Regions from separate parts of the Sporosarcina sp. YIM B06819 genome, predicted to be linked through region 2. Evidence: a T-box and tRNA genes for the amino acid it is inferred to sense, from the RefSeq annotation. Region 2 holds a T-box; the other holds one or more tRNA genes.
The links. The T-box of region 2 lies ahead of R2B72_RS04995 (valine--tRNA ligase). A T-box ahead of a tRNA ligase gene usually reads a tRNA of that ligase, here a tRNA-Val.

Region 1: it has a tRNA-Val gene. The T-box ahead of R2B72_RS04995 (valine--tRNA ligase) is inferred to sense a tRNA for this amino acid. The anticodon was not compared.

What each region holds. Positions count from the first base shown of each region.
Region 1 covers NZ_JAWLIQ010000010.1:45,588-53,151, reverse strand. Annotated here, with positions in the region: gene R2B72_RS08085 (aldehyde dehydrogenase) at 1-594, opposite strand, end outside; gene R2B72_RS08080 (Gfo/Idh/MocA family oxidoreductase) at 619-1,560, opposite strand; gene R2B72_RS08075 (hypothetical protein) at 1,704-1,847, shown strand; gene R2B72_RS08070 (DNA-3-methyladenine glycosylase) at 2,058-2,903, opposite strand; tRNA gene R2B72_RS08065 (tRNA-Val) at 3,070-3,142, opposite strand; gene R2B72_RS08060 (hypothetical protein) at 3,355-3,723, opposite strand; gene R2B72_RS08055 (N-acetylmuramoyl-L-alanine amidase family protein) at 3,861-4,565, opposite strand; gene R2B72_RS08050 (methyl-accepting chemotaxis protein) at 4,732-5,994, opposite strand; gene R2B72_RS08045 (glycoside hydrolase family 10 protein) at 6,180-7,564, opposite strand, start outside.
Region 2 covers NZ_JAWLIQ010000006.1:201,425-208,988, forward strand. Annotated here, with positions in the region: gene R2B72_RS04980 (hypothetical protein) at 1-238, opposite strand, end outside; gene R2B72_RS04985 (prepilin-type N-terminal cleavage/methylation domain-containing protein) at 222-695, opposite strand; gene R2B72_RS04990 (type II secretion system protein) at 708-1,130, opposite strand; gene R2B72_RS04995 (valine--tRNA ligase) at 1,378-4,023, opposite strand; T-box leader at 4,070-4,316, opposite strand; gene R2B72_RS05000 (hypothetical protein) at 4,791-5,459, opposite strand; gene hemL (glutamate-1-semialdehyde 2,1-aminomutase) at 5,791-7,083, opposite strand; gene hemB (porphobilinogen synthase) at 7,084-7,564, opposite strand, start outside.

The sequences.
Region 1 (7,564 bases), on a different contig from region 2:
TTTCCCAACAGCTACACTGCCCGTAAAGAAAATAAAGTCAAATGATGCATGAATAAGGGCCGATGTTTCTTTCTGCTCCCCTTCAACAACACGGACGAACTCAGACGGGAATAGTTCCGTCAAGATTTTCTTTGTGATTTCTCCTGTATGGACAGCGGCCTCGGACGGTTTAACAATCGCACAATTACCGCCAGCAATCGAACCAATAAGCGGTTCCATGACAAGCTGGAACGGATAATTGAATGGTCCGATAATTAGTACAGATCCGTATGGCTCACGCACGACAAAGCTTTTTGCTGGTTGTAGATGCATAGGCGTCTTCACAATTTCCGGTTCCATCCATTGTTCCAGGTTTTTAATCATATGCGAAATACTAGAAAGAACGATGCCGATTTCTGTCAAATGCGATTCAAATGGACTTTTCCGCAAATCTTTATGGAGTGCTTCTGAAATAGTTTCTTCATTTAAAATAATAGCTTCCTTCAATTTTGACAGCATGGCAATACGATAAGCCGCAGTTCTCGTTACCCCTGTAAAATAAAATCTGCGTTGCTCAGCAATCATTGTCTCCACATCTTGTGTAGTAAAGTTCATAACCATGCCTCCATTTATTTATGATTATTCCAGTAGATGATCAATTAGCTTTTGCACTTCAAGTCCTTCATCGAATGACACAAGCAATGCCTGTTCACCATTAGCAGCTAACACACATTCTTCTATCAGCGAATTCACTGAATCGAAGGAAGTCAATATTTCAAAAGGACTGTCTTTTTGTGCGCTACTAAGTTCCGACCAATTACGCAGTTTCAGAACACCTTCCGCTCCATATACTGTGTATGACAGTTCTTCTTGTTGACCAATCCCAGATACACCATTCAACAGGAAAGGAATAGCACTCTCTGTTTGTCCGATTGCTAAGACACCAATTTCTGCAAGCGCTTCATCTTCAGGATAAATGGTTTCGTAGGAATTAATTGTAAGTTGACCAAACATCCTGTACATAAGCTGAAAAAAATGCGGAAAAACCTCACGCGTGAAACCGCCTTGTTCACGCGAAGCAATCCAAGGGTTTTGCTGCCACACACGTGGCCAGTGTGGGAAATACGCTTGTAGCTCGACTCGAGTGATTTTACCAATGGCGCCTCGATCGACCAGTTTCATCATATGCCTAACTGCCGGACTATATAAGAGCGGAAAATGCATCGCTGTTTGAATGACACTATTGTTGGTAGCGGCTGCCGCCATGACTAATCCATCTTCTACACTATGCGCAAGCGGCTTTTCACATAAGACGTTCAATCCTTGCGCAATCGCTTGCTGACTTAGTGTTGCGTGAGAAACGGGTGGTGTACCAATATAGACCCAGTCCGGTTTTAGAGAAAGTACTTCGTCATAAGAGGATGCCGCATACAGTCCGTATGTATCCGTCATTTCTTGCAGACGTTTGCCATTTTCATCAAACAAGGCAACAACTGTCGCCCCCGTAGTTTGTAACAATTGTTTAATGATGCGTTCGCCAACAATCCCTGTACCAACGATGGCAAATGTAGTTTTTTTCATTAGATTAACCCCTTTTTTTCACGAATTCAATTGAAGGATTTGAATAGGTCTTACGATTCTTTTTCAACCTTCTATGTTTCAGAGTATAACATTTAAGGGAAAAGAATGTTCAAACAACAAAGACTACTAAGGAGGATATGGACATGACAACAACAGAAACTTGGTGGGAAACTATTTTTGAAGGCAACCTATCGCTCGGCATTAACAAGGAAAGACTCACCGAATTAGAAGAAGAAAACTTCCTTTACTTTAATGATGAAGAACAAATACTGGAGCTACCGCACTGATAAGTACCGAATGGACGATGCCGATAATCCCTATTTCAAGCGAACCTTAACAACAGCTTTTCCATGCGAATATGGGAAAGCTGTCGTTTTATTTTAGGGTGTTGGATGGCTTGATGATTACGTTGCTTAGTTCAGGCGGTGCGTTGTTTAGTTTTTGGAAAACGTTACATACTTTCGACAGTATGTTGCATAGTTCCGGGAAAACGTTGGTTACTCAATACTGCGCCATAAATACAGGGCGGCATAACTCAAATAGGGCGACCAATCTGGAAAATGAGCTAGCATTTCCTCTTTCGTTGGCTTGCGATCCATACCCCATAATTTCTTCAGTGCATTTTGCAAACCAATATCCGCCAACGGGAATAAATTAGGGCGTCCTAGCCCAAACATTAAAAAGTTTTGTGCCGTCCAAGGTCCAACACCTCGAAATGCCACCAGTTTTGCTACTACTTCCTCATCGTCCATTTGTTTAAATTGTTCAAGGTCCAGCGCACCCTCTACAATTGACCGCGACAAGCCAATGACATATTCCGCCTTACGCGTGCTGAACTGCCTATCACGTAGCTCTTGGACGTCTAGCAACGCAATGCGCTCTGGCGACGGATAACGCCAGACGCCGTCCACTTGCTCTCCATACGACTCCACAAAACGCTTCGTCAGTGTATGCGAAAATGACAGATTAAGCTGTTGATGGATAATACTCGTCATAAGATCCCCGTATAACGAAAAACTTTTAATAAGTGGCGTCCCCACATGTTCCATAAAAAGCGGTTCCAAATCAGTCCCAACAAAATGACTTTGGATGCCATCCAGAGACCTGTCGAAATGAAAGATCGATTTGATTTCATTGAGTTGATAATCATTTAGCAACCCTTCTATTGTGAAAGCTGGTTGCTGTGTCGTTCCCGTTCCGCGTAGTGTCACAACATTCCCTTCCGCCATCGGAATGCGGATCTTTCGCTGCGCACAATCAACCGCATTGACGGGACTAGCCGCGAGCCTATCAAGCGCGCGGTCAAAATCATACACGAATGGTAGTTCAATTTGTATATCGATTAGAAACACCACATTTCCCCAATTTTATAATTTTCATTTCTCTATCAATATTTCATTACGCCTTACATTGAACTTTAACACTAATTTAGCCGCAACAACAAAAAAACATCATCCAATATGGATGATGTTTTAATGCAAAGCTTCGGAATAAATGATCTTATTCATATGGTCCCAGACGGGCTCGAACCGCCGACCCCTACCTTGTCGAGGTAGTGCTCTCCCAGCTGAGCTATGGAACCTGGGAAGTTATTGTGCGCGTTTGCTTACTGCACAAGTTCTATTATAGCTAATCTACAAAAGAAGTCAACACTTTTTCAAAAGTTTTTTTAAAACTATAAAAACCATTTTTGTTCCACTGTCTTTTTCATTTCAGTCATCACAAAAAGTGACCGCCGCTTAGGAAAGTCACTTTTTTACATAATCCGCTCAATTACAGCATCCCACTTAACTTTCAGCCCGCCTGAATAGCCTTCATGCCCTCTAGCAAAATCTTAGCATCTGCATTTAAATAGAGTCGTATGTCTTTTTTCAGTAATAAGTCTGCATTATTTTTAACAGATAATCTAAGCCCCCGAACATCAAATCGAGTCGCGTATGTGTTAATGGTATTAATCATGTGTAGTTCGCGACGGTTATAAACACTTGTCGCATTAGCAGCGTCACTTTGTAGGAAGCCCAATAAATCCCTAGCATTTTTACATAGATGATGTCTATTTTGGCTTACTTGTTCTATGTTTTTCTCAATGTATCTTCTCGCCGAAACCAAGTCTAGGTTGTCTACGCTTTGATTGATCTTTTTTAGTATTTCTTGAATTTCCATGTAAAGCACTTCCTTTTACCCAACGGTATACCTCTAAATAGAGCAGTCTTTTAGAACCAGTAACAACAGTATACAACAGCTTTTAGAACTAGTAAACTAAAACATGCTTGAGTTAATTACTTTTCAACAAATATCAATTAGCCCTTCTTCAATCGCTGGTCAATAATGACTTTCAGTGCGAGCGCATCATCGAGCGATAGCTTCCCCGCCTTGAAATCCGTTAGCCATTTGTCCGTCATCACTCCCTCCTTAACGGCCTCTGCTAAATATTGCTCGAAAGCAGCTTTAAGTGTTGTAGAACTTGGATTAAACATGCGTACATCCTCCTTTGGTGATATTGGTTTATTCGTGTTCAATTCTGCCAAACGTTTAGCAATCGCATTTCGGACAGCTAACGTTCGCCCCTCATCCATAATCCGATGGGGACAATTCTTTCCCGACCAATCCCCATGCCATTTGACTCGATCCATGTTCCAGCCAAATTGTTGAAGCAAATTTGCAATAAATTCAATAGCATTTTCTTCTGCCGCCTTATACCTAGTCCCCCCGGATTTTGAGTAACAAATCTCAATGCCGATGGATTTACGGTTACCAGCTCCATTGCCGTCACCTGCATGCCAACCATTTCGCGTAAACGGAATGGCTTGTACTACGTGTTTATCATCAATTGCGACATGGTATGATATTGCGTCCGTATTGCGCGTCATATAAGCTATCTCATTGATGGCTGTCGCATCATTAGCTGTATTGTGGATGGTGATATATTCTGGTGTCATTGGATACGTTGCTTTGAGTGGATAAAGAGACGACGGAATAAGATTGTTGATGATGATATATGCCATATAATTCACCTTCTTTCTCACTAAGGTCCCATCACCGCGCCGACAATAACACCTTGTCTATTAGCATATGGCACGGTATAGACAACCCCTGTGACAAAAGAATACAAAGAAAAAAAACATCTCCCACACCCATTTCTGGTTGTAGAAGATGTTCTTAATTCATCAGTTATAAATTGTATCTCCGAATGGCTTCATTTACTCTTTCACTTAAATCTGTTAATCCTTGTGCCAATGTAGTTACACTGCTAATTGCTTGTGATTGTTCATCGACAGATGCCGTCACTTCTTCTGCCGATGCAGCCGTTTGTTCCGCAATAGCTGATACATTTTGAATAGCATCAATGATAACTACGCTTTGTGCAGTCACTTGCTGAATTTCACCGTTTAACTGCTCCATTGCCGCTGAAGTTTCTTGAACTGATGCTGCGATTTTATTGAACTCATCTTCTGTATCAAGAACAGCAGCGTTCAATTGAGTGGTGATTGTTGTTGTCTTCATCATTGCCATGACGGTACTTTCAACTTCTTTTTCAATGCCAATGATCATTTGCTGAATTTGGTTTGTCGAGACACTTGATTGTTCTGCTAATTTCCTGACTTCATCGGCAACAACCGCAAAGCCTTTTCCATGCTCACCTGCGCGCGCCGCTTCAATACTGGCGTTTAATGCTAATAAATTCGTTTGCGAGGACACATTTTTGATAGCATCTGTTATCGTCGAAATATCCTTTAGCTTCGTGTAAAGATTTGTAATTCCGATACTAATTTGATCAGCAGCTAACTTTGATTCATCATTCGACTTTTTAAGAACGACAACAATATCTTGCCCTTTTGCCGTTGCATCTTCAGAAATTGCAGTAATTTCTTTAATATGCTGATTTTGATCGTTCATTTTATCTACAGAAGTCATTAAAAGACCTAGACTCTTATTCGTTTCTTCAAGATTTGTCACTTGTCCAACTGCGCCAGTCGTAATCTCCAGCATGGCAACGCCAATTTCATCACTACTTGCAGAGGTTTCCTCAGACACAGCAGATAGTTCACTTGCTGATGTAACTAATAATTCACTCGTTTGTCGAACATCTATTAGCAATGCTCGCAAATTAGTCGTCATTTGATTAAAGGACATTCCAATTTGACCTATCTCGTCAGCCGATTCAGGTAGCTGTTTAGCTGTTAAATCACCATCAACAATTTGAAGCGTGATTTGTGAAACATCATTTAATAAGGCCATCTTTTTCCTTGTCACCTCATTGGAAATGGCTGAACCAATACCCACCGCTACCAATGTGAGTAGTAAAATAATCCACCTTAAGCTAGAAAATTCATTTGTCACGCCAATTATAGTGCCAATCACAGCGACTAGCAGAATAATAAGTATCCATAATCTGAATGAAATTCCACTTGTTAATTTTTGTTTATTTCGCATTATTATCCCTCTCTCTCCAACCATCATTATGTCTAAAGTAATACACACTGAACATCGACTATATAATAATATCGGTGTGATTTCAACAAGATATAGAGTGACTTATGGGAAAATTTTATCATTTGAGAGTGATTAATAGAAAAAGGCTGAGTCAAAAAATTTCGACCCAACCTTTTAGCTACTATTCATCGACTAACAACATACGCCTCTTCACTTTCGACACCCGTCGCTGACACAGAAACAACACCATACGTATAGACTTTTTTCGCATTAACTGTTTTGTCTACGAATACAGTATGTCCTTGCACATTATAAACAACATCCACAATATTTCTTGGATCTTGATAAGAACCTTCTTCATTGCCTTCAAAACGGTAAATGATATATTTTCTTGGTTGTTCAGTCGTTTGTTGCCCGATTTCAAGCTGTAGTCCAGCCGCAGCCTTGTTCACTTGTACAGATGTTGGCAGTTTAGGTAGACTATCATTCTCCCATGAAATCGCCGGGGTGATTGCCGTATAATTGTAATGTTGTTTTTGTAAAATGGTTGCATAGCCAAGTTTATTTTTTTGTATACTTTTTAACGAAAAATGCATTTGGCCTTGTACCATTTCATCAGCTCTATTCGTGATAACCTGGTTCGGCAACTCCATTTTATTATTCCACGCTTTATCAGCATCCGTGCCAACTTTATAATCGGCCAAACCAATATAAAGATTAATAGGATGCACTTTAGCATAAGTCGCTACTTCTTTGCTCCACCAGTTGACGAGCGTTTCATACTTGGCAACGGACAACGTTTTAGACCAGTATATTTGCGGTGTAATATAATCAATGCTGCCGTCTTTCATCCATTGTCTAGTGTCTGCATACAAATCATCGTAATTATTAACACCCGCTTTGGTATTACTGCCAGTAGGGTCAAGCGATTGATTGCGCCAAACGCCAAATGGCGAAATTCCAAATTGTACATGCGGTTTCGTTGCTTTAATCGTTGAATAAATATCCTTCACAAGCTGATTGACATTATTGCGCCGCCAATCGGCAATTTTCTTATAAGAAGTTCCATATTTTTTGAAAGCAGCTTGATCTGGGAATGTCACATTCTTAATTTTATAAGGATAAAAATAATCATCCATGTGAACTGCATCAATATCATAATTGGCAACCAATTCTTCAACTGTCGCTAGCAAGTAATTTTGTACTTCTGGAAGACCTGGATTCAAATAATACTGTTTGCCGTATTTAATAACCCAGCTAGGGTTGGTACGGGCTACATTAGTAGGCGCAAGGCTTGATAAGGTTTGTCCCGGCATTGTTACACGGTAAGGATTGACCCATGCGTGTAGCTCCATGCCGCGATTATGTGCTTCTTCCGTCATGATCAATAAAGGATCATATCCCGGGTTTGTTCCTTGTTTTTTTCCTGTTATGTAAGATGACCACGGAGCCAACTTCGAAGGATAAAAAGCATCATTGGTCGGTTTTACTTGATAAATAACTGCATTGAATTTTTGGGCTTTCAATTGGTCTAATGTTTGACGTACCCAAGTCGTATACTGTGCCTTTG
Region 2 (7,564 bases):
TTTTCTGTGTAACTTTAGCTTCCAATTGTACACTGTCATAAACTTTTTTAAATTGCCACGTGTAATAATCCAATCCTGCTTCCGCAGCAACAACAATTAAATTATTTTTATCTACTGTTCTCTCCTGTTTAGCGTTACTGAGAGCCCCCCTCATAAAAACAGTAGTAATAATCATGATGAATGTGATAGCAAATAGCACAATTAATAGCACATAACCCTTTTCACTTTGTTTCTCCATTCTGTCTATCTCCTTTCTCCGTTTTATATCGGGAAATTACAGTTGGTACCTCTATATATCTATTACTTACGGGAACTGTAACTTTAAAAGATGTAAGGTCAACATTCCTTTCGGTGGATCGAATCAACTCATCGTCTATCAAAGGTTGATAAGTAAAACCTTTACTAATCACGCCATTATAGGTATTTTGTTCTTCCCCTTGATCGTTCACACAATTTTTAATTTTAATTTCAGAGTTCGTAATGAATAGACTATATGTAAAACATTGACGATGGACTTGTTGCAAAGTGGTAATAATATAATTTGCTTCTTGTTGCAAACGTAAAGTTGACGTCTCAGCTATATTAAATCTGGAAGTGATTAAAATAGTTGTCCAAATAATGCCAGTCATTAGCATAAGGAGTATGAGGGTAACTAGCACTTCTACGAGTGTCATACCATATTCTTTTTTTCCCATTTGCCTCCTCCTCTATTTAAATTCTACATAACCAAAAGTTTCACTTATCATTTTTTTTTGTTTCATCACTTTAATGTGAATTTTATGCAAAACTTTTAGTTGATGTGAATCACTGCAATACTTATTGTCTGCTTTATAACAATCTATCTCAATTTCGTAGTCACCATTTACCTTATGATGTCTTTCATATTTATCCCCTTTATTAATAGCATAGCTTTCAAGCATTGATGGGGTATTTTTTAGATCTATTAATTCCCTCTTCGCAAGATTCATCGTCTCCAACTTTTCTCCCGTTTTCGCATTAAACAATGTCATTTGTGGGAAAACAGTCATGAATCCAATAAAAACGATACCTAATATGACCAACGCCGCCAACACCTCAACGAGTGTCAACCCACGTTCCCCCTTACACCTCACCATTTTAATTCTCTCCATCCCTATCATCCTTTTCATTCATGCTATTGGATTGTTGAATAATCGCTTGAAATTCATAGTGGTAAAGTATTTATCCCTAATCCTTTAATCCTATATAGAAAGCATATTACCGAATTTTTATAGACTCATATAATTCTATACTACCACAAACCCCCATTAATAATCAAAATAATATAATAATTATTCAGTTTTCGGGATAAAAAAGACCCAATCGTTATTTCCATGATTGGGTCTTTTTCTATTTGTATCAAATTTCCTTCAATTCTTGCATACGACGCTCAACTGCGGCGTATTTTTCAAGATAGTCCTTTTCTTTCGCACGTTCTTCAGCTACGACAGCTTCAGGTGCTTTGGACATGAAGCGTTCGTTGGCTAGTTTGCCTTGGACGCGTTTGACTTCTCCTTGCCATTTTGCTAACTCTTTTGTTAAACGGGCAAGTTCTTCATCGATATTCAATAGTCCTTCAAGTGGCAAGAATAATTCTGCCCCTGTGACGACTGCTGACATCGATTTGCCAGGTGCTGCGATGCCATTGCCGAGTGTTAGTGTCTCCGGGTTACAGAAGCGTTCGATGTAGCCACGGTTAGCTTCTAGTACAGCAACGGTTGCGTCATCTTTCGCCGCAATATACAACGGGACTTTTTTACTCATCGGTGTATTCACTTCGGCACGGATATTGCGCACGGCACGAATAATGTCCATCAATAATTTCATATCTGTTGCACGTGATTCGTCTGTCAGTGCTGCATTGGCAACTGGCCATGCTGCTACTGTAATAGACTCCCCTTCATGCGGCAAGTTCTGCCAGATTTCTTCTGTGATGAACGGCATGAATGGGTGTAATAAACGCATTGTATTGTCGAGAACATAAGCGAGAACAGAGCGTGTCATTTTCTTCGCTGTTTCATCTTCCCCATACAACGGCAGCTTCGCCATTTCAATATACCAGTCACAGAAATCATCCCAGATGAAGTTATACAAGGCACGGCCGACTTCGCCGAACTCGTAGCGCTCCGCTAATTTCGTTACTTGATCAATGGTTTCATTCAAACGCGTTAAAATCCATGCATCCGCAGCAGATTTTTCACCTGACAAATCAATCTCTTCATATGTCATGCCATCCATATTCATCAAAGCGAAACGAGAAGCATTCCAGATTTTATTGGCAAAGTTCCAAATGGATTCTACCTTTTCTGTTGAGTAGCGAAGATCCTGCCCTGGTGATGAACCCGTTGATAAGAAATAACGCAGTGCATCCGCACCGTATTTGTCAATGACATCCATTGGGTCAATACCATTGCCAAGCGATTTGGACATTTTGCGACCATCTTCCGCACGTACCAAGCCGTGAATCAAGACATCTTTAAATGGGCGTTGTTCTGTAAATTCGATGCCTTGGAAAATCATCCGGGATACCCAGAAGAAAATGATGTCATAGCCCGTAACGAGCGCATCTGTTGGGTAGTAGCGTTTGAATTCCTCGTTATCTACATCCGGCCAGCCCAATGTTGAGAATGGCCATAGCGCAGAGGAGAACCATGTATCGAGTACGTCATTGTCCTGTGTCCAGTTTTCGACGTCCGCCGGCGCTTCGTGTCCGACATGTACTTCGCCCGTTTCGTTATGATACCAAGCTGGAATACGATGGCCCCACCAAAGTTGGCGAGAAATACACCAGTCATGCACGTTTTCCATCCATTGCAAATACGTGTGCTCGAAACGCTCAGGGACGAAATTGACTTTACCTTCTGTTTGTTGCAGTTTAACCGCTTCATCGGACAGCGTCTGCATTCTGACAAACCATTGTGTCGACAAATACGGCTCAACAACAGCACCACTTCGCTCTGAGTGACCCACGGAGTGCAAATGATCTTCGATTTCGAATAAAACACCCATATCTTGTAGGTCTTTAACAATTGCTTTACGGCATTCGAAACGGTCCATTCCTTCGTATTTACCCGCTAACTTGTTCATAGAACCGTCTTCGTTCATAACCAAAACACGCGCTAGGTTATGGCGGTTACCGATTTCAAAGTCGTTCGGGTCATGCGCAGGTGTAATTTTCACTGCCCCACTTCCGAATTCCATGTCGACATAATCGTCTCCAACAATCGGAATTTCACGGCCGACGATTGGTAGTCGAACTGTTTTGCCGATTAAATGCTTGTAGCGCTCATCTTCAGGGTGTACCGCAACCGCCGTATCACCTAACATCGTTTCTGGGCGTGTCGTCGCAATTTCGATATTGCCCGTGCCATCTGTTAGTGGATAGCGCATATGATAGAAGGCACCCTGCACATCTTTGTGGATTACTTCGATGTCAGAAATAGCCGTTTTCGTCGCCGGGTCCCAGTTGATAATATATTCGCCACGGTAAATCAGGTCTTTTTCGTACAGTTTGACGAATACTTCCTGAACAGCTTTTGACAGTCCTTCATCCAATGTGAAACGTTCACGTGAATAATCAAGGCCTAGACCCAATTTGCCCCATTGTGCGCGGATATGGCCAGCATATTCTTCTTTCCATTTCCATGTTTCTTCAACAAATTTTTCACGGCCTAGATCATAGCGTGTAACACCTTCTTCACGCAATTTTGCTTCAACACGTGCCTGCGTGGCAATCCCTGCATGGTCCATTCCCGGCAGCCATAATGCGTCATACCCTTGCATACGCTTCATGCGTGTTAGGATATCTTGTAGCGTTGTATCCCATGCATGGCCGAGGTGAAGTTTTCCTGTTACGTTCGGCGGTGGAATTACGATTGTATACGGTTTTTTATCGCTTTCGGGTTGCGCTTCAAAAAATTTCCCTTTTAGCCACCATTCATAACGGCCTGATTCGATTGACTGTGGATCATATTTTGTCGGCATCGACAAGTTTTCATTTGACATAGTATTTCCTCCTTTGTTTTTGGACAACAAAAAAACTCCATTCGTCTTAAAGGACGAAGGAGCTGTTCGCGGTACCACCTTTATTCGTGCACACCAAAGAACTTGTGCACCTCACACTTCGATAACGGCTTCAAACCGGTTTCTGCTACTGATCGTCGATTTTCTAACGAAAACGACCTGTTCCCAGAAACTGCTCACGGGTGACATTCGGTCAATCGATTACAGGGCCTCTCACCACCGGCACCCTCTCTGGAGCAATCAAATTCACTTACTATCCCGTTCATTGCATCAATATATAGTTGCTTATATTGTAGCGGAATAGTAAGTTGCACGTCAAGTAAATTATCAATTACGCCTCGGCGTAATTGCGTCCAGATTTTGAATCGAGCTTGAGGCCAGCACGATGCTGGTCATGCAACAATTGCCGCAGGATGCGGCGAACTAAGGTTGCCTTCTTAACTCCCTACAAAATCTGTGACATCCGCCGGAGGCTTCATCTTTGTTCAGCCGGCGTCTAAACGCTTCCTAAACAGGATATAAAACTGCGGTCATTTCTCCCCTAAAGAGGTGAGAAATGACTGCTGAATAAAAGATGAAAGGATTGTGTGATGAGAAAAGGTTATAATCCCTATTTACTGCCGCCTTGGCTACGGAAGTGTCGTTTTTATTGCAAAGGAATCATTATCCCAATCTGTGTTTTTCAACTGATTCGTCTGTTAATCGTCCCAACGACTGGCGATTTCCTACTATTATGCTTACTTTGCGGATTAGCTTTCATTTTTCACAAAAACATCATTTGAACGGAAAGTCGTTGTGGAAATCCCATCTTCCAGCCCTGCAATGAATGCCAGCGCTTCGTCCATCTCGTTGCTTGAAGTGCTGGCTTGTGTTGCAATCGGGGTAACCACTGCGACAACAGCTTCAGCATCCTCGATTTCGACGCCATCTACCATAGCCGTCATTAACGAATCATCCACTTCTTCTACATACTCTAGCTCTTCTGCCAACACGACAGTGTCATATTCGTCCAGTTGCGCAACGCCCTCTGCGTACGAGCACTCGACATCCCAAACAACACTAAAAGAGCCTTGTCCGTCTAATTCGATGGATGCGGCAGTCGTAACAACCTCGAGCGGAGTAACTACTTCCGGCGGCAAAACAATATGGAGTGGCACTGCATATTCAAAATAGCCAGCTTCCCCTTGTATATCAACATCGTCAATAAAGATTGCTGAATCAAAAAGTTCTTCAGCCCTCTGTCCTTCATCAAACACGACATTTGCCGCGATATGATAAATACCTGTTAACCGAACCGCATCCTCCGTCCGCTCTTCCGTATACCCCGGCGTCACTTGCAAAAATGCTGCCCCAACTGGTAAACCCGCTTCTACCGGGAAAATAAAATCCTCTTGCATCGTCCACTGCTTCTTCTCCATTATCGTTCCCTCCTCTATTCCTACACAAATAATTGTATGCATGGAATGGGGGGGATAGAAGGACGGAAATTAAACAATAAATGCCAAAGCTGAACCCGAAATTGCATCTTTCCGATTCTAATTGCAACTTCGCACTTTTAATTGCAACTTTCTAATTCTAATTGCAACTTCGCACTTTTAATTGCAACTCCGAATTTCTAATTGCAAACCGGACAACGAAGAGTCTGGTTTGTATAATTTCTGCGTCCTTTGCAGAAATTATACAAGGATGCCCAAGCTGAACCCGAAATCACAAATATCCCCCGACCAGTAACAATCGAGGGATAGTGGTTCAACTATTTAATTTTGCAAACACCGTATGGAACGCTTCCACCGTTTTAGCAATATGCTCTTCGGTATGCGCAGTTGACAAGAACATCCCTTCGAATTGGGATGGTGGTAAGAAGATACCCTCTTCTGCCATCAAACGATAATACTCTGCAAACATGCCAAGATCAGATGTTTTCGCTTTATCATAATCCGTTACTTTATCATTCGTAAAGAAGAAGCCAATCATTGAGCCCGCGCGGTTCACAGTATGCGGAATATCGTACTTCTCTGCTGCTGCACGGAAACCAGCTTCAAGCTGATCGCCCAATTTCATGAAATAATCGTACGATGCAGGGGTTAACTTTTTCAATGTTTCAATACCCGCTGTCATTGCCAGTGGATTCCCCGACAATGTTCCTGCTTGATAAACCGTTCCCGCAGGTGCGATATTTTCCATAATTTCGCGCTTCCCACCGTATGCACCAACAGGCAGTCCACCACCAATTACTTTGCCAAGACATGTCAAATCAGGTGTTACACCAAAATGGCCTTGTGCACAATTGTATCCTACGCGGAAGCCCGTCATCACTTCATCGAAAATAAGAAGCGTGCCATTTTGCTCCGTTAGTTCACGCAGACCCTCTAGGAAACCTGGTTCTGGTGGGACAACTCCCATATTACCAGCCACCGGTTCCACAATAATCGCTGCTAAGTCATCACCGAATTCATCAAAAACAGCTTTGACGCTCTCCAGATCATTATAAGCCACTGTAATGGTGTTTTTCGCAACCGATTCCGGTACACCTGGGCTATCTGGTAAACCAAGCGTTGCAACGCCAGAGCCTGCTTTAATGAGCAATGAGTCGCCGTGTCCATGGTAACAACCTTCGAACTTCAAGATTTTATCGCGACCGGTAAAGCCACGCGCTAAACGTAGTGCGCTCATTGTCGCTTCTGTTCCCGATGACACCATACGTACCATTTCAATCGACGGCACACGGTCAATCACGAGCTTCGCTAGTTCATTCTCCGCTAACGTTGGTGCACCAAAGCTTGTGCCCGTTTCCGCGACACGCTGGATGCCGGCAACAACATCTGGATCTGTATGTCCTAAAATTAGGGGCCCCCATGATAGTACGTAGTCAATGTATTCATTGCCATCAATATCTGTAATCATCGCGCCTTTGCCACTTGCCATGAAAATCGGGTCCATATTGACCGATTTGAACGCACGAACAGGTGAGTTCACGCCGCCTGGCAATAAATCCACCGCTTCTGTAAATGCTTGTTTCGACAACTCATAATTTCTTCCCATTTAGTTCTCCCCCAGCCAGCGTGCCGCGTCTTTGGCATGGTACGTCAGAATCAGATCCGCACCTGCACGCTTCATACTTGTCAACGTTTCAAGAACGACTTTCTTTTCGTCAATCCAATCATTTTGAGCAGCTGCCTTCACCATGGCATACTCACCACTCACATTATAAGCCACAATCGGTAACACAAAATTATTTTTTACATCACGAATGATATCCAAATACGACAGTGCCGGTTTGACGATTAAGAAATCCGCACCTTCTGCTACATCAGACTCCGCTTCGCGCATGGCTTCCAGACGGTTCGCCGGGTCCATTTGATACGTTTTGCGATCGCCGAACTGCGGTGCAGATCCTGCCGCTTCACGGAACGGCCCATAATAAGCAGAAGCGTACTTCACAGCATAAGACATAATTGGAATATCTATAAATCCAGCGGCATCCAATGCTTGACGAATCGCGACGACAAAGCCATCCATCATA